DNA from 4 places in the Photorhabdus viridis genome. Region 1 is predicted to be linked to each of the others. Evidence: predicted binding sites of a transcription regulator. Region 1 holds the regulator's gene; each other region holds the start of a gene.
What was found. The regulator CRP, encoded in region 1, controls carbon source genes, mostly activating them, when cyclic AMP is high. The targets are predictions, from matches to a motif close to ATGTGANNNNNNTCACAT.

Region 1 (5,620 bases):
CCGCCAAAAACGTCTCTATCATTCTGGCGAAACAGGCGATGCCCGTTATTTTCTGAACTGGTTAAAACAGACCTACGGTGATATACCAACCTCAGCCGTGGGTTATTCAGTCGGCGGTAATATGCTGGCCTGCTATCTGGCAGAAGAAAAAACACAGGCCCAGCTCAATGCAGCAGTCATTGTTTCTGCCCCTCTGATGTTAGAAGCCTGTTCCAGCCGGATAGAAAAAGGATTTTCTCAGGTTTACGAGCGCTATTTGCTTAACAATCTAAAACGTAATGTTACCCGCAAGTTGCTACGCTACCCAGGTTCTCTGCCTATCAATCTGTCCCAGGTAAAAGGATTGAAACACATTCGGGAATTTGATGAAATTGTAACCGCAAAAATCCACCGTTTTAAAGATGCAGCGGACTACTACCGCCAGTGTAGCGCTCTACCACGCCTGTCTGACATTACGGTACCACTGTTGATTATTCATGCAAAAGACGATCCTTTTATGACACCGGAAGTCGTTCCTGACCTCAAAACACTACCCAAAAATATTGAATACCAATTAACAGAATACGGTGGACATGTCGGCTTTGTCAGTGGTTCACTGAAGAAACCACAAATGTGGCTGGAACAACGTATTCCAAGCTGGCTGTCATCTTATCTGGAGCAACAACGATGATTATTCCATGGCAACAACTGGAGCCAGAAACTCTGCTAAATTTGATAGAGAGCTTTATCCTGCGGGAAGGCACTGATTATGGTGAATATGAAAAATCCCTTGAGCAGAAAGTCGCTGACATACGTCGTCAGTTGGAGCAGGGGGATGTTATGCTGGTGTGGTCTGAACTGCATGAGAGCATCAATATTATGCCAAAAGAAATGTTCCATTCTTAACATTATGGAGTTTACTGCTTATGTCTGCCAAACATCCGATTATTGCGATTACCGGTTCCAGCGGTGCCGGAACAACAACAACTAGTTTAGCTTTCCGTAAGATTTTCCAGCAACTTAATATCAGCGCAGCACAGATAGAGGGGGATAGTTTCCATCGCTATACCCGCCCTGAAATGGATGCAGCAATCCGTAAAGCCAAGGAGCAAGGCAGACACATCAGTTATTTTGGGCCAGAAGCCAATGATTTTGGCATGCTGGAAAAAACCATGATTGACTATGGTGAAGCTGGTGAAGGCCGTTGCCGTAAGTACCTTCACACCTATGATGACGCGGTTCCTTACAACCAGCTCCCCGGTACATTTACTCCGTGGGAAACCTTACCAAAGCAGACCGATGTGCTGTTTTATGAAGGCCTGCACGGTGGCGTGGTAACACCACAACATAATGTTGCCAGTCATGTCGATCTGCTGGTGGGGGTGGTGCCGATTGTCAACCTTGAATGGATACAGAAACTTATCCGCGATACCGGAGAACGGGGACACTCACAGGAAGCAGTAATGGATTCCGTCGTTCGTTCTATGGATGATTATATTAACTATATTACCCCCCAATTTTCCCGGACACATATAAATTTCCAGCGCGTCCCGACTGTTGATACGTCCAATCCATTTTCAGCCAAAGCCATTCCATCCCTGGATGAAAGTTTTATCGTCATCCGTTTCCGTGACCTCACTCAAATTGATTTCCCGTACCTTTTATCAATGTTACAAGGTTCATTTGTTTCAAGCATTAATACCATCGTAGTTCCCGGTGGAAAAATGGGACTGGCCATGGAGTTAATTATGACGCCATTGGTACAGAGATTACTGGAAGGGGAAAAAATTTGTTGATTAAAACCTAGGATAAATCCAAAAAAACCCGCATTTGAATCCACTTCTTATATTATTCAGTTAAAAAAACAGGTAACTGATATTAGTTACCTGTCGTTATTTTTCAATCAGGAAATAGTATCTTACTCTGTCTCTTTAATTTCAAAGCTGTGGGTAAGTTCAACTGATTTCCCCAGCATCAACGAAACAGAACAATATTTCTCAGCGGAAAGCATGACGGCACGTTCAACCGCGTTCTCTGTTAAATCCTTGCCGGTAACAATAAAATGCAGATTAATAGAAGTAAATAAGCGTGGCGCCTCTTCACGACGGCGGGAAATTAATTTCACTTCACAATCTTTTATGTCATATCTGCCTTTCTGCAAAATAGAAATAACATCAATCGTGCTACAACCGCCAACTGCCATTAATACCATTTCCATTGGGCTTGGTGCCTTATCGCCGGCATTTCCATCCATCATGATCTGATGACCCGAAGACGACTCCCCCAAAAGAGACAACCCTTCAACCCATTTTACCCGCGCGTGCATAAGTACCTCTCAAGTCATTTTTTGCATCAAAGCCTACTCTTTCAGTATTAAACTGGCAATGTGACTACTCCCCGCCGTAAAAAACGGCGAGGCTTCCCACTTCTCAGGCCGCAACCGTTGGTGCAACGGATTTACGCAGGCCTCCATGAGCAGAGACGACGTGTCCCGCCGCCTGTCATTCAACTATCCCTTTTTGCCGGATGTCATGTTCTACCGCGCACTCAGGGCATTGCCAGCGCCGTTTATGCAGCGGCATTTCCGACATCTTGCCACCACAACAATGACACCTTCTGGAACTCGCATACCACTGATCGAGTTTCACCACATAAACGCCTTTTTGTTCCGCTTTGTATTCCAGCCTGCTGATGAAACTATGCCAGCCTGCATCCCCAATGACACGGGAAAGCTTATGCTGAAAATCGGCTCTAGCGTTAGCTACGTGTTCATGGCACCTGACTACCTATAACCGCGCTTTCGCCCGGTTAGCACTGCCTTTTTTCTTTCGGGATAAGGCTTTTTTATCCGCAGCCGCCATGTCAGAATTTTAAATACGCATTTATCTCGTCATGCACTATGGTCACGATCTTATTTTGCATGTAGGTTAGCTCCCCTTATATCGCCGCCCGATTGGGCGACGGTTTACGGGGCAATGGCTAATGAACGGTTTATTATGCTGAAACAATACAAGACAAGACAGAAACCTTTTCCTGTGTTAAAAACAGAAGCAGGTCCGGGTATATGTGGGTTAAGATCAATACTCAAGTTTCAAATTTCAGATAACCTATATAAAACCCTCACCTATCGGTTTTTCAGCAAACTAATATGTTAAGCTAGTGTCTTTATAAGCCAGCCTGACGAGAAACTTTTAGGTTCTCGTGTTATTTAGGCAGCGATAACAACAGAGGATGAAGAGAATGGTTCTCGGCAAGCCACAAACAGACCCCACTCTTGAATGGTTTTTGTCACACTGCCATATTCATAAATATCCATCCAAAAGCACGCTTATTCATCAAGGCGAAAAAGCAGAGACGCTTTACTACATCGTAAAAGGTTCTGTTGCGGTTTTGATTAAAGATGAAGAAGGCAAAGAGATGATCCTCTCCTATTTAAACCAGGGAGATTTCATTGGCGAGCTTGGATTATTTGAAGAAGGACAAGAGCGAACAGCCTGGGTTCGGGCCAAAAGCGCCTGTGAAGTAGCGGAAATTTCCTATAAGAAATTCCGTCAACTGATTCAGGTAAACCCGGATATTTTAATGCGTTTATCTGCCCAAATGGCAAGCCGTTTGCAAACAACTTCTGAGAAAGTCGGTAACCTGGCTTTCTTAGATGTAACCGGCCGGATTGCTCAGACTTTACTGAATCTGGCGAAACAACCCGATGCAATGACTCACCCTGACGGGATGCAAATCAAAATCACTCGCCAGGAAATTGGTCAGATTGTTGGCTGTTCCCGTGAAACGGTTGGCCGTATTCTGAAAATGCTGGAAGATCAAAACCTGATCTCCGCACACGGCAAAACAATTGTTGTTTACGGTACGCGTTAATTCTGGATTAATCAGCGCATGATACTGCGCTGATTTCTCTTATCCTTGTTATACCAACTGGCTAATCGCCTTCTCCAGCCGTTCCATCCCCTGATCTATCTCCTCTTCACTGATTATCAGCGAAGGTGTGAAACGCAGTACATCACTACCGGCACTCAATAACATCAGGCCATTTTCAGCCGCCAGTCGCAGGATCTCTTTAGATTTTCCCTGATACTGCGCTTTTAGTTCCGCACCAATCAGCAATCCCTTGCCACGGATTTCACCAAATATCGAATATTTCTGATTGATATCGTTCAGAAAATTCACAATCAAATGATGACGTTTTTCAACACCATCCAAGACCTCTGGCGTATTGATAATGTCAAAAGCAGCATTTGCAACCGCACAAGCCAGCGGATTACCACCATAAGTTGTGCCGTGAGTTCCCGGCACCATCGCCGAAGCGATATTCGCCGTAGTCAGCATAGCGCTGACAGGGAAACCACCTCCCAGAGCCTTCGCTGTGGTGATAATGTCCGGCACAACATCATAATACATATAAGAAAATAACTTACCGGTACGGCCCATTCCACTTTGTACTTCATCAAATACCAGCAGTACCTGATGTTTATCACAAAGTTCACGCAACCCATGAATAAATGCGGATGTCGCCGGCGTGACTCCCCCTTCACCCTGAACAGGTTCTAATACAACAGCGCAAGTATGATCATCCATGACCGCCTTTACTGCATCTAAGTCATTAAAAGGCACATGAATAATATCTGCGGGTTTTGGCCCAAAACCATCAGCGTATTTTGGCTGACCACCAACAGAGACCGTAAACAGAGTACGACCATGAAACCCCTGATGGAATGCGATAATTTTGGTTTTATATGGATGGTAACGGGTAATGGCATAGTGACGCGCCAGCTTAAATGCGGCTTCATTCGCTTCCGCTCCTGAGTTGGCAAAAAATACCCGCTCGGCAAAAGTTGCATCAATCAGTTTCTGCGCGAGTATCAAAGCCGGTTCACAGGTGAAAATATTACTGATATGCCAAAGTCTCTCCCCTTGCTGCTTTAAAACATCCACTAACGCAGGGTGACAATGTCCCAAAGCCATAACAGCAATACCACCAGCAAAATCAATATACTCTTTTCCTTGCTGATCCCATACACGGCTGCCTTGCCCTTTCACCGGTATAAACTGTGCCGGTGAATAAATTGGCAACATGACTTGATCGTATGTATTTCTGTTTACTGCGGCATGCTCCATCATTTTCCCACCCGTTTTTTATATATACGCCATTCAAAAATGAAATTATAATCACTGAATATGCATAAAAAATCAAAGATGGGCAAATGAAAAAGATAAATAAATGAAGAAATTATTGGTATCTGGTTAATATCTAAGGAAGTTACTCAGTAGCTGATGCCCTTGCTCGCTGAGAATACTTTCAGGGTGGAACTGCACACCCTCCAGGGGCAGAGTACGATGACGAATTCCCATGATCTCATCTACATTACCGTTATGCTGACTCCATGCAGTGACTTCAAATACGGCTGGTAAAGTCTCTGCGGCAATCACCAATGAATGGTAACGGGTAACCGTTAATGGCCTGTTAAGCCCTTTGAACACACCTTGCTGATTATGATGAATAGCAGAAGTTTTCCCATGCATCACTTCCCTGGCTTTTACTACACTGGCGCCGAATGCCTGCCCAATTGCCTGATGCCCAAGGCAAACACCAAGAATCGGCAGTTTATCCGCAAAATGAGAAATCGCA
Region 2 (5,620 bases), on a different contig from region 1:
CGGGCGATTCTCAAATTCTGGTTCAGTCTGCAATCAAGAGAATACTTAAATTACCGGCAACTCACGGTCAATGGCAATTTTCCACAGAAGAATCGGTCACATTCCCGGTTAATATTATGGCAATACAAAATAATCAGTTAGAATTAGGTGGCTGGTTTATCAAACGTAAACAACCAGGTGTTATGTTGTCCGCTTTAGGTATTAATGGTGCAACCATTAATATGATCGATAAGTGGCAGCCACAATGGATTAATACATTAGCGCAAATGCACCCCGATATGGTGATCCTCGCTTATGGCGCCAATGAAGCATTTAATGATTCGCTAGACTTATCAAGTTATCACCAGCAACTGGAAACCAAGGTAAAACAAATTCGTAATCATTTACCACAAGCAGTTATCCTTATTATCGGGCCAGGCGATTCCTTGAAAAACAGTCAAGCAGCAAGTTGTACATCACAACAACCAGCAATGTTGAATGACGTCATCCGTATTCAGCAGGAAGTCGCACAAGAGCAGCACACACTATTCTGGAATTGGCGTGAATATATGGGTGGTGAATGTTCAATTAGAGGCTGGGCTCAGCAAGATCTTGCGCGCCCAGATTATGTTCACCTTTCAGCTATAGGCTATGAACGCAGTGCTGAAGCTTTATATCAGCAATTAATAAATATTCTCGATCAATAAGCAACAACGACGCTTCATTGGGAATCGTACTAAATACTAACATTGCATTTAGTGCAACAAAATCTTAGAGTTATGAACTACAATATGAACAAGTTCACAAGGTATCAATTTAATCATCTTTTTACCTACATTTAATACAATGAAAAATAAGTTTATACCATCTGTAACACATAGCGCTAAAAAGAGTATTTAAAATATGACTTTTTCAAAAAAGTATCCCAGAGGCTCTATAAGAAGATTCATTTCCGGCTGGAAAGAATGTAGTATTGAACGTTACCAACAAGCCTATTCTCTTTATGGCGGTGGAATATCTACTCATCCCAATATTGTAAATTTTTTAAACAAAAAATTTGGGAATAGTTTTATCTTTTACGTTAAAGAAAACCCAGAAACAAAAAACGTTATCGAAGGTGCGTACTTTACATGCAAAGATCATCATCTGGCAGCAAGTTATCAAAAAAACTACCACTTCGTCACTTATGATGAAATTATCTTTCCTATCGCCAAACACCTAAAAACCCTAATCCCAGGGAAATCTAAAGCCATATCGCTCCTGCACAAAGAAAATTTTATCAACGTTTGTTATGGGCGGTTAAACAAACGAACAGTCTGTCTTGCTAAAGAGAATTTTTCTTATAAAACAAAAAGAAATCGAAGTAATGAAATTAACAAATTTAAACGTTCTGGCGGGGAAATACATCAAATTAACGATTTTACCTGTCAAGAGTTTGTCGATATTTACACTACACTGTACGAAAAACGCTGGACATATAAAACGCACAATCAAGAAGAGAAAGAAAAATTAATTGAATTATATACCGAACTCAAGCAACATCTGTACGGGAATGTATTAACTATCAATGGTGCCCCGGTAGCCTACGATCTCGTCATAAAAGCAGACAGTCCCCAGTGGATTTCATTTGACGCAGTCGACGGTGGACTCGATCCTGAATATTCCAATCTCAGTGTTGGCAGTGTTTTAATGTGGTTAAATATTCAGAATGCTTCAGAACTCTGCCAGCAACATCAAAAGACTATGCGTTACTCTATTGGCAGACCTTCTCTTGCCTATAAAGATCGCTGGTGCAATCGTCATCCATTAGTCAGGAGCTTATTCTAGCTTCATCAATATCTTTACATAAGTGACTTATATGGCCGTTTTTATAGGAAACGGCATTACATCATGGCAAAGAAAGCCATCCCAACCGCCGCCCCCGTTATTCCAAGAATAGTTTCCATAATCGACCAGGTTTTCAGTGTTTGAGATTCCGTCGCACCAGTAAATTTACCGAACAACCAAAAACCGGAATCATTAACATGACTCAATACCAGAGACCCCCCGGCAATACAGATTGAAAGGGCTGCAAGTTGGGCCCCAGAATATTCTAATACATCAACAACCGGCAGGATAAGACCAACGGTTGTCAGGCAGGCAACGGTCGCAGACCCTTGAATAACACGCACTGTACCAGCAAGGATAAAACACGCTAATGCAATTGGCAGGCCTGAGCCAATCAATGCATTCCCCAACGCAGGACCAACCCCGGAATCCACCAACACTTGTTTGAATACACCACCGGCCCCGGTAACCAACAAAATAATTCCAGCAGGCTGAATAGCCGAAGAGCAAATATCCATCACTTTTTCTTTACTCATCCCACGACGAATTGCCAGACCATAAATGGCAATCAGACAAGCAACCAAAATCGCAGAGAATGGATGACCGATGAATTCAAGCCACAAATACAATTCAGAATCTTGTTCAACAAAACTCTCACCAATAGCCTTTAATCCAACCAAAGCTAAAGGAAACAAAACCAGCGACAAGCTCAAACCAAAAGATGGCATCTTACCCTGACCAAGACTGGGTTCACTCATATCAACGGGTAAATCCAACGTAACATACTTACTGACGAAACTACCAAAAATTGGCCCAGCCAGTAACATCCCCGGAATCGCTGCACTGATACCAATCAGGATCATCCAGCCAAAATCAGCATTCATCTGTGAAGCCAACAACATCGGAACTGGGCCGGGTAACAGAAACGCTGCGGCTGCCGCAACACCGGCAAACAAAGGAATAACCAGTTTCACTACGTTACCACCAGTACGGCGCGCAACTGCAAACGCCACGCCAATCAATAAAACAATCGCTACATCAAAAAACAGCGGTAAAGCACAAACCAGACCAGCGATCCCCAATGAATAATGAGCACGGTTTTCACCAAAACTATTTAGTAATTTAATCGCAATCTGATCCAGAGCACCTGTTTCATGCAGGACCTTACCAAACATCGCTCCCAGTGCGACAACAATCGCCAGAAAGCCTAATGTTCCGCCCATTCCTTCTTGCATTGTTTCGGTAATTTTATCCAATGGCATACCAGAAAAAACACCCGCCCCCATAGATACCAGTATTAACGCAACAAAAGCATGTATTCTGGCCTTCATCACCAGAAATAGCAGTAAAAGAACAGAGCCAACTGCTGTCAGCACTAAGGTTAAAGTACTCATTATTTTTCCCCTGAAATGACACTATTAATTATTTTTATTGAGTGATTAATCACTTCATCAAGAGACGATCTAATATCAATCAGATAAACATCTTTTTCATCTCTACCCGGTTCTTCTAATGCCTCAAATTGAGACACCAACATTTGAGGTTTAAAGAAATGATCTTTACGTGCTTTCAACCGATTTTCAATTAAATCAAAGTCACCTTTCATATAAAGAAATGACAGATTTTTATTATTATCACGCAGCATATCCCGGTAATGCTTTTTTAAAGCAGAACAAACAATCAGGGAAACTGGATTTGTGCGTTGCATGGCAAAAACTGCATCATTTAGTGATTTCAACCAAGGCTTGCGATCTTCATCATTCAGTGCATAACCTTTAGACATCTTATTAATGTTAGATCTTGGGTGTAAGAAATCACCATCCAAAAAAGCGGAGTCCAATTTATAAGCCACAGCATTGGCAACAGCAGATTTACCACTGCCTGATACCCCCATAAGCACAAAAACATGATTCGACTGCTGGGTATCTCTCATATAAATTCCTTAGCGTAGATATTTCACTTACAAAATGTTACCGGTAACTGTTATCGGTAACATTATCAGAAGTAGAAGTAAACTTCGCAACAACACGGAATATTCAAGAAATGGAAATGTGATATTTATCACAAATGAGCTCAAAGAATGTGAATCCAGTTGACCGATTAAATACTTTCTCCTAAAGATAACTGAAAACCGATATCGATCATTTTTTGTGGTAAATGTTCACCTTTCAGCCGTGTCATCAATAATCCAGCAGCCTTCCGTCCCATTAAGTCACGAGGTGTCAACACACTGGCAAGTTTTGGTGTCATCACCTGACCAACATCGTGACCATGAAAACCCGCTATCGCAATATCATGCGGTACAGCTATCCCCTGACGTTGACACTCAAAAATTGCTCCGATAGCAAGGTCATCATTGGTACAAAACAGACCATCCACATCAGGATACTTTGTTCTCGCTTCATTCAGTAGTTTTCCCCCTAAGGTGTAAGAAGAGCTGTCAGGTGTCATTACCTTACCTGGCTTTAAACCCACGCTTTTCATTGCAGCTTCATAACCTTCCAGGCGAATAATGGTCCTTTCATCCTGCCTTGCGCCAAGATAAATCACCCGCTGACAACCACGCTCAACCATTGCCATTGTCATCTGTCGGGCTGCTTCAAAGTTATCAATACCGACTGCCGTATCGAAACAAGGAGAAACACAGTCCATCAGCTCAACGACAGGGATACCGGCCGTTTCCAGCATCTTCAAAGTTCGCGGTGTGTGAGTACGTTCAGAAAGAATCAAGCCATCAATATTGTAGGAAAGCAGGGAAATTAAACGTTCCTCTTCCTTCTCTGAATGGTAACCATAATGAGCCAGCATGGTTTGATAACCATTACGATCTGTCACATATTCAATACCACGGATAACTTCCGCAAAAACCTGGTTAGTCAAAGAAGGCAACAAAACACCGATAGCATGACTAGTAGAATTAGAAAGAATATCTGGAACTCGGTTCGGGATATAACCTAATTCATCCAAAGCATCCGCTATTTTCTTTCGCAATTGCTCAGAAACTTGATCGGGGTTACGTAAGAAACGACTTACTGTCATTTTTGTAACACCAACACGATCAGCCACATCTTGTAAAATAGGACGTTTTTTCTTCATATTTCAATACAATACAAAATTAGTAAAAAATTTTAGGGTAATAAACACAGCGCTATAACATATTTATACACTATCAGAGAACGCTTTTTTTGAGTTTAGTCTGGTAGTGGAACAGTGATCCCGATTTATTATCTATTCAGACTCTGTAGGATAATTTTCAGTCAAAATATAATGTAAAATACAACGATAACACTTACCTACAATTCCAGCAAAAATGTAAAATTTAACAGGCAATGTTTTCTATAGTATTTGTCGGTTAACCTCAGATAAGGTTAAAGCACTAAGCTACTGGTTAATCTGCTGCTACTAATATTATCTCCCAGAAAAGAACCATTATGGGTACTAACTAATACGAGAGGTAACAGCATAAAATACAAGAGAAACGATACAGCCATTTACTGCAATGATCAGTATGCTTTAACCGGCAAATATAATTAAATAGTGACGGACTCCTATTTTCTATGCCTAATTACCGTCATTTACCAGAATTAAAAAGAGCATTCAACCCCAAATATTGGTCAGTACTAATACAACTGTATTTCTAAATACTATTCTAACTAATCATACTAATGATAATATTTTACATAACCAAAATAATGATAAGGCTGATCATTCCAGTTTTAGTTGTGATGTAAATGGAAAAATAAGTAATCAATTATCGCCTGGGGCTGATTGTAGTTATATTCATAACGATATAAAGATAGAGCGTTATTAGATT
Region 3 (5,620 bases), on a different contig from region 1:
TTGCTGAAGATGACACACAGATTCACACTCATATGTGTTATTGCGAGTTTAATGACATCATGCCTTCCATTGCGGCCTTGGATGCGGATGTGATTACCATTGAAACTTCCCGTTCAGATATGGAGTTGCTGGATTCATTCGAAAACTTCTCTTATCCGAATGAGATCGGGCCAGGTGTTTATGATATTCATTCACCTAACGTGCCCAGTGTTGAATGGATTGAAGCATTGTTACGCAAAGCGGCTGATCGTATCCCGGTTGAACGCTTGTGGGTTAATCCGGATTGTGGCCTGAAAACCCGTGGTTGGACTGAAACCCGTCAGTCACTGGCAAATATGGTACAGGCGGCGAAACGTCTCCGCGAATCAGTAAAATAACTCAATCCAGTCATTTGCCCATCACCTTTATTGGTGATGGGCTTTTTCATAAATAATATTTCTCTTGGGGATATTTGTTGCTAAATGGAGCCTCTTCTGTAATAAAATTTTTTATGAATTATATATATATTCCATATTGATATTGGAAAAAATACGTTTTATTAACAAAATACCCGCGACGTAACAAAATGGAATCTGGAAGCATTGTAATAGAAACTAAATAATTAAAGAGAGGATTATATGGATGTTAATAATTTGCAAGGTAAGAAAAGTAGCTCTCGAAGAGATTTTTTAAAAGGTAGTGCTGCTATCACGGCGACGGCTGCACTTGCTCCAATTGGCTTGGCCCGTGCGGAAGGAAAATTATCGTCACAGAATGGAAATGGAATAGGTGTGTGTACCCTTGCTCCAGAGCAGATATCAGGGCCATATTTTCGAAATAGTAAAATTGTAAGGCGGGATATTACTGATTCAGAATCAGGAATACCTTTTTTGTTAAAAATAACTATTATGGATGAGAAAACATGTAAGCCTGTTGATAAATTATTTATTGATATTTGGCACTGCAATAGTCGGGGGAAATATTCTGGTTGGAGTTATATCAGTCCAGATATACCACCTGAATCCGGTGAAATATCTGGTATCAACAGAACTGATGATAAAGTTTTTCTAAGAGGGGCTCAACAATCGGATAAAAATGGGGTAGTCAATTTTACTACTATTTATCCAGGGTTTTATGTTGGTAGAGCAACTCATGTTCATATTGCGATTAGACAGATCAGCAAAGATATAAATGAAGAAGAACATTTTGCCTTTGTTGGTCAAATGTATTTTCCTGAAGAGATCAATGCAGAGGTTTATAAATATGATCTGTATTCAAAACGGAGGATAAGCAGAACTAAAAATCGTGATGATGAATATTTCAAAAATATGAATGGTCATCTTTCAGAAATAAAAGTAACAAAAATAGACGAATCTGATATTAATCGTGGGATACTGGGTGAAATAATTTTGTCAGTAGACTTGGAAAATATATCTAATTTCATAACTAAAGATGATTTATATTCACATGCGGTGTGACAGGTTTTGTTGAATAAACTAAATTTCAATATAATAACAGTCAAAATTATAAAGTAACTTATGTAAATGGCATATTGGTTAATAATTAAAAAAATATCAGGTGCTTGATAGTTACATACGGACATTGTGCAGGCACAGAGAGGATTATCTTTGCAACATTATTCAGTCGATCATATTTCTCTGTGCCTGTCACTTTTGTGGAGAGTTTTTAACTGCGTGAGCAGAATATTAAATTAATGAGTTGCACCTCCACTGATGACGATATCCTCACTGTTTTTTAATGCTTCATCAATGGCGATTTCCAGTGCTGTTATTACTGTTTCCAGGGCCATACTCGGTGTGCCGGAGTACCGCACTGCCTGCTCTGGCAGATAAGGGATGTGGATAAAACCACCGCGTATTTCAGGATTGATATACGTCAAATAATGCAGCAAGCCATACATGACATGATTGCAGACGAAAGTACCTGCGGTCTGTGAAATTGAAGCTGGGAGTCCTGCTTTATGTAAACCTTTGACCATTGCATTGATGGGTAACGTAGCAAAATAGGCTGCGGGACCCGTTGCTACGATCGGCGTATTGATAGGCTGGTTACCTTGATTATCAGGAATGCGTGCATCGTTGATATTAATCGCCACGCGTTCCACGGTGATATCAGCTCTACCACCTGCTTGTCCTACGGCAATCACCAGATCAGGCTGGATATCATTAATAGCCGCATATAAGCAAGTCAGGGAGACATCGAACACGCATGGAAGCTGGCGTGCTTCTATACGCGCTCCACACAATTCGCGCCCTTGCAACTGCTTGACTGCTTCCCATGATGGATTAATTGTTTCATTGTCGAAAGGCTCAAAACCTGTAATTAAAACTGTTTTCTGTCTTGCCATAGGGAGTACTCCTGTATGATGGAAAGGTTCTAATATGTTTAAACAATATGCATCCTATTAAAGGGTGACGGTGATATTTATATTTGGTAATTGTTTTATTTTTGTTGAGATATAAAGATAATAAATAAAATTCTCTTATTAGTCGAATCCACCGTGGTTATTTTTATTTTTGGAAATTGACGGTTATTGAGATATATTTTTCTTTATGACTAGATTGATATTTACTGCTATCAATTCTCTGGATAGAAAGTTTCAATGAGATAATTATTGATTTTTCGTCTTGACAATGAATAAATCAAGTTATCCATTTGGATATATACTGTTCCAGGCATTGTTTTAATCATAAATATAATTAAACAATTGGCTGTTTTTTCCATATATGAACGTATTCAGTTTAACTTATGGCAGAAAGGAAACATTCGATTCTTTATTTTCGAGTTTGTGATTACTATTTAGGCATGCGTTAATTTTTTTCTTTATAATGATTCGCTTATTTTTACTCATTTTATGATTATTTTGTGATTTACATCTCAAAATAATGTGCGTTTTTCTTTTTTATCTTACTTCGAAGTGATATTTATCACTAAAAGATGTCTAAATGCTCAATACAGTAGATTTCAACCAATTTCATTATAAATTTTTCCCTTTGAGGAGTCTGATATGTCTGATGTATTTCACTTAGGTCTGACCAAAAGCGACCTACAAGGCGCAACTTTAGCTATTGTTCCGGGTGATCCGAAACGTGTGGAAAAAATTGCAAGATTGATGGATAACCCTGTTCATCTTGCTTCTTTGCGTGAATTCACGTCGTGGCGTGCAGAAATTGATGGTAAAGCAGTTATTGTGTGCTCCACGGGCATTGGTGGCCCATCAACATCCATTGCCGTTGAAGAATTAGCACAATTGGGGGTTCGTACTTTCTTACGTATTGGGACAACAGGTGCAATCCAGGAAAATATCAATGTTGGGGATGTGCTGGTAACCACGGCTGCTGTTCGTTTGGATGGCGCCAGCTTGCATTTTGCTCCGATGGAATTCCCGGCGGTTGCCGATTTTGACTGTACTACTGCACTGTATGAAGCAGCAAAAGATTCTGGCGCAACGACACATGTGGGTGTAACGGCTTCTTCCGATACTTTCTACCCCGGTCAGGAACGCTACGATACCTATTCCGGCCGTGTTGTGAGCCGTTTTAAAGGCTCAATGGCTGAATGGCAGGCGATGGGCGTCATGAATTATGAAATGGAATCTGCAACTTTGTTGACGATGTGTGCAAGCCAGGGGCTGCGTGCAGGTATGGTTGCCGGTGTCATTGTTAACCGTACTCAGCAGGAAATTCCTGATGTTGAGTTACTTAAGAAAACAGAAAGTAACGCATTAGGGATCGTCGTCGAAGCTGCTCGTCGTTTGTTGTAAATAATACTTTTTGGGCCGGAATATTCCGGCTCACTCTTCTTTTAAGTAGAAATCTGTTAATGTTTTAAAATTTACAACTAATTAAGAGTCATCATGATTACTACATCTTTATTGCACCCATCAGTACTTCCCCTTCATGGCGGGATTAATTTTCGTGATTTAGGTGGTAAAACGGTAGCCAGTGGTGGGAAAATTAAATCAGGTTTACTTTTTCGCTCTGGCGCTTTGGATCGCTTAACAGAGAAAGACCAATCTTTCCTGACAAATAAAAACCTCTTTCAAATCATAGATTATCGAGACACAGGTGAAATAGAAGATAAGCCTGATCAGGTATGGAATGGGGCTAATTATCATCATGCTCCTGCCAATCCATTATCCAAGGAAGTGAATGCGAATCTGGAAAAATTGACATCAGAGATGTTGGCGCAATTTGATCCGCAGTCGTTTATGTTCCGTCTTTATAAATTACTGCCTTTGAAAAATGAGGCTTATAAGATATTAGTTAAATTGCTGCAACAGCCGGAAAAGGGCGGGATAGTACAACATTGTGCGGTAGGTAAAGACAGAACGGGTGTGGGTTCTGCACTGGTGTTGTTTGCACTTGGAGCTGATTTAGATACGGTAATGGAAGATTATTTGGTGACGAACGCCACGCTGGCGCCTTACCGTGAGTATTTGTTAAATGAACATGCGAAAACCATGAGTGATGATATGGTTAAGAAATTTGCTTATGTCTATTCCGTCAGAGAAGAGTTTTTAATGGCGGCACTAAACAGTATTAACCAGAATTATGGCAGTGTAGATGTATGGCTGGAGAAAGATCTTGGCCTTGATTTTTCTGCCCGTCAAAAATTACAAGGTTATTTCCTTGAATAAGAAGTTGGTTTAATTCTGGTTAATACAACAGTGGTTAAATTGAATGTGGTATTAATCAATACAGGAATTTGAATTTGAGCCTTCATGAAATAGTTGAGTTGGTAATCGCTTTTGTAAAAGCACACGATACCTGGATCATGCCGATTGTTTTCTTACTTGCTTTTGGTGAATCTCTGGCTTTTTTCTCCTTGTTATTGCCTGCAACGATCATACTGCTTGGATTAGGTGCATTAATAGGTGAAAGCGGCCTTAATTTCTGGCCAATCTGGTTGGCTGCGGCGGTAGGGGCCTTTTTGGGCGATTGGGTATCCTATATCGCCGGTGCGCATTTTAAAGGTGATGTTGGTAAAATCTGGCCGATTTCCCGTAAACCACAATTGCTGACACGAGCGCATAATTTCTTTGAGCGCTGGGGTATTTGGAGTATTTTCCTTGGTCGGTTTTTTGGGCCATTCCGTGCAATTGTGCCATTGGTGGCAGGTATTTGTACCATGCCGTTGCGTTATTTCCAGATTGCCAATATCTGTTCTGCGCTTATCTGGTCTTTTGGGGTATTAGCTCCGGGCGCTTTTGGTTTGCAATGGTTAGCTCAATGGATAAGTTAATTGAGAGCGGCTTCGCAGGCTGAGACACTTGTGTAAATCAATCTGGACATCTATACAGTGTTAATTTAACTTAGCAATGTTGTGGTTGCAAGATGTCGGAAATGCCGCTGCATAAACGGCGCTGGCAATGCCCTGAATGCGCGGTAGAACATGACCGTGATATCAAAGCCAGAATGCGCGTTTAATTGCGGATAAGGCATCCCGTATGTACGATAAAATGCGTTTGTTTGTTGATGATATGCAAGGCTTAGGGGTTCCGTAAGTTAGGGGTTGAAGTGAAACGTTCTATTGATCCCGAATTGGTTAATAAAGCCATCCATCCTGTGCTAATGATTAACGCTAGGATAGGGTTTTATCTGAAAGGCTGATACACTTT
Region 4 (5,620 bases), on a different contig from region 1:
TATTATCTGAGACATCAAATACACATGATTGGATTTCTTTTTGCAACATAACTCTATTTCCTTTAATACCTAAGCAAACCCAAGCTTTATTAAGATGCTGGCAGTGCAAACTGAGTAACCCAGTACCATAAATATTCCCACTACAGCCTCATCGCGTTTGCGATTTTGGATGGTGGGGCGATGAAGGAATTTGCCTAATTGCCATAGACATAATGCATAACAAACGACCAAGATAATTAACGCCCATAACGCTATACCATCAGTGGTGATATTGATTAGCCAAATCTGTAACGCCAACATTACGGTGAGTAATGATGCGATAATAGCGACGGCTATTTTTCTGCCAAAAATAGATGAATAAGTCGGTATTTCCAGACGCTCTTCATCCGGACCTTTACATTTGCGTGTAATTTCGAAACTGAATCCGGAGAAAAAGCACAATCCCATTAAAACCCATATTGGGAAAGTGAGTGCGACGTTAGGGCTGGCGATATTGCCCAACCACCAGATAATGAGCGGCATTACCAGCATATGGGAAATGGCGTACCAAGTGAGGTGCTGGTTTAACCATTCACTGATAAAGAACTCTTTCCCCATAAGGCAAGTCCAGATAAAGACTAATAGCCAGGCAAAAGTGACCGAGCCAACGCCTCGATCTAAAAATAGGCTTCCACCCAATTGCAATGCGATACAGCAGATACCGAGTACTCGTAGATTTTTCAGCGTAATAATACCGCGCTGTAAGATCCTCTGTGGGTGGTGTTCACAATCCAGTTGATAATCCTTATGCTCATCGAATATCCGTAATAGTAAAAAATAGGAGAAGGCCATCAGGCAACCGAGCAGGATTTCCCATGACAAAACAGGCTTTTCCCCTATTGAATAAAAAGCTACGGAATAGCTGATGATATAAAAAATAAAGAAAAGCGGTGCATTTTGTAGCGGGAAACGCTCATCCATCCATAGCTTTATCCTCTTACCAATGAATTTTGAATAGATCTCTTGGCCTTCCATACGTCATTCCTATTTATTGTATAAAGATTAAACTAATATACGTTTGTAACAATCCAATCCGAGGATAATAAATCCAAAAGTAAATCTTAATAAAGTCTATACGTGCTTTTTAGCCGGTAGCCGTAAGAAATACGTGTCGACCAGCGCCATACGTTAAGCCAAAAATTTGCAATCCGCTATAATCAGGATGTGTAAATTTAAATATCAGTATGCAACTTATGTTTACATTTTATTTCATAACTGTATGTTTGTATGATATTTTTGGTTTTTTTGATTGAAAAATAATGGGTCTTGATGTCATGTGTCGGTCTGATATAAATGACATCCACCCCGTTATCTACAGCAACTATGTTCCACATAAATAAGCTTTTTGTGGAGCAAGTCTGTTCTATATGAAATACTGGAATAAAGTAATAATAATTAACAATTGTAATTAACTTAATGGTGAGATGTTTTGATTTAGAGCAGTTTATAGGCGGATATTACCTCAATAGTTGAAAGGTACAATTTACAACTGGTTCTGTATTGGATTCTTGATGTAGGATCGGAGAAATACCGATATATTCTGGTTGAATAGCTATGCTACTTTATTAAGTAAGGAGTTTGAGCTGTGTTAGGAAAAATCCGCGATCTTAATCTGCGCTGGTTTACTACTGTCCGTGATAATCATTTAGTTGTCAGCCAACATAAGCAGAGAGAGGTTAATTTTATCGGCGAAGCCAATAGTCTGATTTTAATAGCTACCCGCAAAGAAGAACTGGATATTTTGTCTTTCCTGAGTTGCTGTCGTTTGTGTATTACAGGAGATACAGAATCAGGGTTGTATGTTGGAAATTGTGTAGATGCGATAACGCTGAAGCCTATGTCTATGTCTATGTCTATGTCTATGCCTATCGCTCTTCGTACCGGTTTATTGCGGTTGGTTGAGTATATTAAAGTTAGTTTACCGGAGGGCGCAGAACATGCGCGATTATCATGTTGATCAGGGTAGAAATTCCAGTAGATGCAGCGGGAATAGATCAATTACTGCGGGAATCTTTTGATACCCCGGCAGAAGCGGAGTTGGTACAGCAATTACGAGAAGATGGATTACTCACGTTGGGTATGGTTGCTACGGATGAAGAAGGTCAGGTTATTGGTTACGTGGCATTCAGTCCGGTAGATATTAATGGTAAGGATCATCAATGGGTTGGTTTAGCGCCGTTAGCGGTTGCTGAAGAATATCGCCGGCAGGGGATTGGTGAAAAACTCGTTTATGAAGGTCTGGATAGCCTGAATGAATTTGGTTACGGCGTAGTCGTTGTTTTAGGTGATCCGCACTATTATCGCCGGTTTGGTTTTACGCTTGCCAGTGAGCACCAGTTACATTGTAAGTGGCCAACGTGTGGACCTTATTTTCAGGTATATGAATTAGCTGATAGTTCCTTGGCTGATTATACTGGGCTGGTTACTTATTCTCCCCATTTTGACTGTTTCTGATTGATACCAAATATTTTGCTATACAGGTGGGCTGGCAAATAACCAGCCTCTCTTTTTGTTGTTTACTTAATTGCTTTACCTGATATTCCAATCGTGAGGCACTGGCTCTGTCGCCGGCATAACAATTGAAAACCAGTTGTAATGGTCCTTTCCCTCTCAGTGCTTTTGCTCCTTTACCTTTTACATGTTGTGCAAAACGGCGGTTGATGTCTGTCGTTATCCCTGTATACAGCATCCCTGCTTTCGTTTTCAGCAAGTAAAGAACCCATTGATTTTTAGCCATATAATTTTTTCTTAATTTTTTATTTTTGAGATTTATATTTTACTAAGACGTTTTTTCTATATTATTTTTCCAAATAACTTAATTTAAGTCATTATAATATAAAAGTTTTATTAAAATTTGTTACATATCAAATTCCTATATATCGTATTTTTTGTTCAAAAAAATTGAAAAAAAATAGCAATAATTGCTAATTTTTATTCTGGCCGTTAGATCATACTATGATCCACATCACAGAGAGTAACTCATTCCATTAAAAATTGATCAAGGATCATGTTATGAAAATTGTAAAATATATCGCTGCTGCTTTGACTTTAAGTGCTATATCTTTTGGTAGTATGGCAGCAACAGAAGTTCAAACTACTTCATCTGCCAAGGTTGGCGTGGTTTCTGTAACCGGTGCTGATACCTTGGAAGGTTTGAGTGCTGAATTGTCCAAAAAAGCTGACAAAGCTGGCGCATCTTCTTTCCGTATCATATCTACTAGTGGTAAGAACCAATTGTCAGGTGTTGCTGAAATCTATAACTAATTTATAGTAGAACACACTGAACCCTGACTTTGTCGGGAGATGTCAGAACACGCCGAAAGATGATGTTTATCCCGGCGTGGTTCTGGGTTTCCAGGCTAATAAAATCCTCCCATTGGAGGGAGTGTGAATACCACTGAAAACTTTCAGATTATCCGGCAATACCTCGCAAGACAGCACGTCTTCACGCTTTGCACGACAACAGAAAATGATATCTGGTGTGCAAGTTGTTTCTATGTTTTCGATGCCGAGAAAAAAGCTTTTTGGTTTATGACTGAATCCCATACCCGTCATGGTGAAATGATGCAGATAAACTCACAGGTGGCAGGTACTGTTGCCGGGCAGATTCGTAATATCGTGCAGATAAAAGGTATTCAGTTCAAAGGGGAAGTCATTCGTCTAGAAGGAGAAGCAGATAAAGCTGCCAGAGCACGTTATTGCCGCCGCTTTCCTGTGGCAATCGCGGCTAAAACACCTGTTTGGCAACTGAATCTCAGTGAAATAAAAATGACTGATAACACGCTGGGATTTGGTAAGAAAATCTGCTGGCAGCGATAAAATTATCTTAGTCGATGAATCATCTGGTTGCGGCTGCCGCGCCATAATAAGCCGGGATCATAAAGATTCTGGATAAATTTGCCATCTACCAGCACATTAATATAGCTAACAACTTCCTGTTGGGCTTTGCTGAGTTCACTTAGCAGATAGCCAGTCCACAGCCAGATATCCTTTTCAGGGCACTCTACCGTGACCTGTTTTACCAGTTTCAGGATCACGGATATGTTGTGCGGATGAAGAGGATCGCCGCCAGACAGAGACAGCCCTTGCCGTTTAATGCGGTTATCCTGTAAATCAGCGATAATATGGTCTGCCATTTCTTGGGTAAATAGTTGGCCGGAGTTTGTTCGCCAGGTGCTTTTGTTATAGCAACCGGGGCATTGGTGCTCGCATCCTGCGACAAACAGAGTACAGCGGGTTCCGGGACCGTTAACCACATCAACCGGGTAATATTGGTGGTAATTCATTTTTTAGCCTGCCTGAATGCATCTCATTGCCCATTTGTCAGATGTTTTACTCTGCGTTTTACCTCTTCTTGCTTGCCTGCATTGAAGGGGCGGGCGTCAGGACTTCCCAGATAACCGCAGACACGGCGGGTTACCGATACCCTAGAGGGGGCATGATTGCCACACCGGGGGCAGGTAAACCCTTTACTGGTGCAGGAAAATTCACCGGTAAATCCGCAGTCATAGCATTCGTCAATGGGGGTATTGGTCCCGTAATAAGGAATGTGTAAATAGCTGTAATCCCAGACATCTTCCAGTGCTTTCAAATTATGTTGCAGATTAGGATATTCGCCGTAACAGATAAAACCGCCGTTTGCCAGGGGTGGATAAGATGCTTCAAAATCCAGTTTATCGTAAGGATTGGCCTTCTTTTCAACGTCAAGATGAAAACTGTTGGTGTAATAGCCTTTGTCTGTCACCCCTTCGATAACACCAAATTCGGCGGCATCAAGGCGGCAGAAACGATCACATAGGTTTTCACTTGGTGTGCTGTACAGGCTAAAACCATAACCCGTCTCTTTTTTCCATTGATCAGTTGCTTTTCGCAGATGGCTAACAATTGCGAGAGCTTTTACACGTAATTGCTGGTCATCAAATAGATGAATCTGATTGCCATACAATGCGTTAATGGTTTCATGAATGCCAATATAGCCCAGAGAGATAGAAGCCCGGCCATGTTTAAAGATTTCAGCGATATTATCGCCGGCTTTCAGGCGAACCCCGCAAGCACCTTCCATATAAAGGATTGGAGCAACCTGTGCTTTGACATCTTCCAGACGGGCAATACGAGTCATCAATGCTTGTTTTGCCAGTGCCAGACGCTTATCCAGCAATCGCCAAAAATGTTTTTCATCTCGTCTAGCTTCGATAGCAATCCGAGGCAGGTTTAAACTGATAACCCCCAAATTATTGCGACCTTCATGAATTTGCTCGCCATTTTCTTCATAAACACCGAGGAAACTGCGGCAGCCCATTGGGGTTTTAAAGGAGCCAGTGACTTTAACAACTTGATCGTAGTTAAGAATATCAGGGTACATTCGCTTGCTGGCGCATTTTAGAGCCAGTTGTTTGATATCGTAGTTGGGGTCACCAAACTTATGGTTCAGGCCATCACGGATAGCAAATACCAGTTTGGGGAATACCGCTGTTTTGTGGTTCTTGCCCAACCCGGCAATACGGTTACGCAGAATAGATTGTTGGATTAGGCGGCACTCTTTTGAAGTACCCAGACCAAAGCCAAAAGTGACAAAAGGTGT

Region 2: the regulator CRP is predicted to act here: its motif matches at 3,856-3,873, upstream of gntK (gluconokinase).
Region 3: the regulator CRP is predicted to act here: its motif matches at 2,864-2,881, upstream of udp (uridine phosphorylase).
Region 4: the regulator CRP is predicted to act here: its motif matches at 2,892-2,909, upstream of bhsA (multiple stress resistance protein BhsA).

What each region holds. Positions count from the first base shown of each region.
Region 1 covers NZ_JBEJZY010000026.1:20,433-26,052, forward strand. The annotation lists gene ABR397_RS12650 (hydrolase) at 1-670, shown strand, start outside; gene ABR397_RS12655 (YheU family protein) at 667-885, shown strand; gene ABR397_RS12660 (phosphoribulokinase) at 906-1,775, shown strand; gene ABR397_RS12665 (OsmC family protein) at 1,898-2,305, opposite strand; partial or broken gene ABR397_RS12670 (RNA-guided endonuclease InsQ/TnpB family protein) at 2,409-2,825, opposite strand; gene crp (cAMP-activated global transcriptional regulator CRP) at 3,220-3,852, shown strand; gene argD (bifunctional acetylornithine/succinyldiaminopimelate transaminase) at 3,901-5,112, opposite strand; gene ABR397_RS12685 (aminodeoxychorismate synthase component II) at 5,236-5,620, opposite strand, start outside.
Region 2 covers NZ_JBEJZY010000035.1:524-6,143, reverse strand. The annotation lists gene ABR397_RS15435 (SGNH/GDSL hydrolase family protein) at 1-686, shown strand, start outside; gene ABR397_RS15430 (GNAT family N-acetyltransferase) at 883-1,806, shown strand; gene gntU (gluconate transporter) at 1,863-3,200, opposite strand; gene gntK (gluconokinase) at 3,200-3,739, opposite strand; gene gntR (gluconate operon transcriptional repressor GntR) at 3,907-4,902, opposite strand.
Region 3 covers NZ_JBEJZY010000038.1:17,486-23,105, reverse strand. The annotation lists gene metE (5-methyltetrahydropteroyltriglutamate--homocysteine S-methyltransferase) at 1-377, shown strand, start outside; gene ABR397_RS16315 (intradiol ring-cleavage dioxygenase) at 618-1,457, shown strand; gene pcp (pyroglutamyl-peptidase I) at 1,691-2,347, opposite strand; gene udp (uridine phosphorylase) at 3,008-3,763, shown strand; gene ABR397_RS16300 (tyrosine-protein phosphatase) at 3,857-4,639, shown strand; gene ABR397_RS16295 (DedA family protein) at 4,714-5,244, shown strand; partial or broken gene ABR397_RS16290 (zinc ribbon domain-containing protein) at 5,322-5,426, shown strand; partial or broken gene ABR397_RS16285 (hypothetical protein) at 5,405-5,612, shown strand.
Region 4 covers NZ_JBEJZY010000039.1:28,849-34,468, reverse strand. The annotation lists gene ABR397_RS16625 (phosphotransferase) at 1-49, opposite strand, end outside; gene ABR397_RS16620 (prenyltransferase) at 70-1,014, opposite strand; gene ubiT (ubiquinone anaerobic biosynthesis accessory factor UbiT) at 1,625-1,996, shown strand; gene ABR397_RS16610 (GNAT family N-acetyltransferase) at 1,990-2,493, shown strand; gene ABR397_RS16605 (GIY-YIG nuclease family protein) at 2,462-2,776, opposite strand; gene bhsA (multiple stress resistance protein BhsA) at 3,052-3,303, shown strand; gene ABR397_RS16595 (YhbP family protein) at 3,427-3,858, shown strand; gene nrdG (anaerobic ribonucleoside-triphosphate reductase-activating protein) at 3,861-4,325, opposite strand; gene nrdD (anaerobic ribonucleoside-triphosphate reductase) at 4,349-5,620, opposite strand, start outside.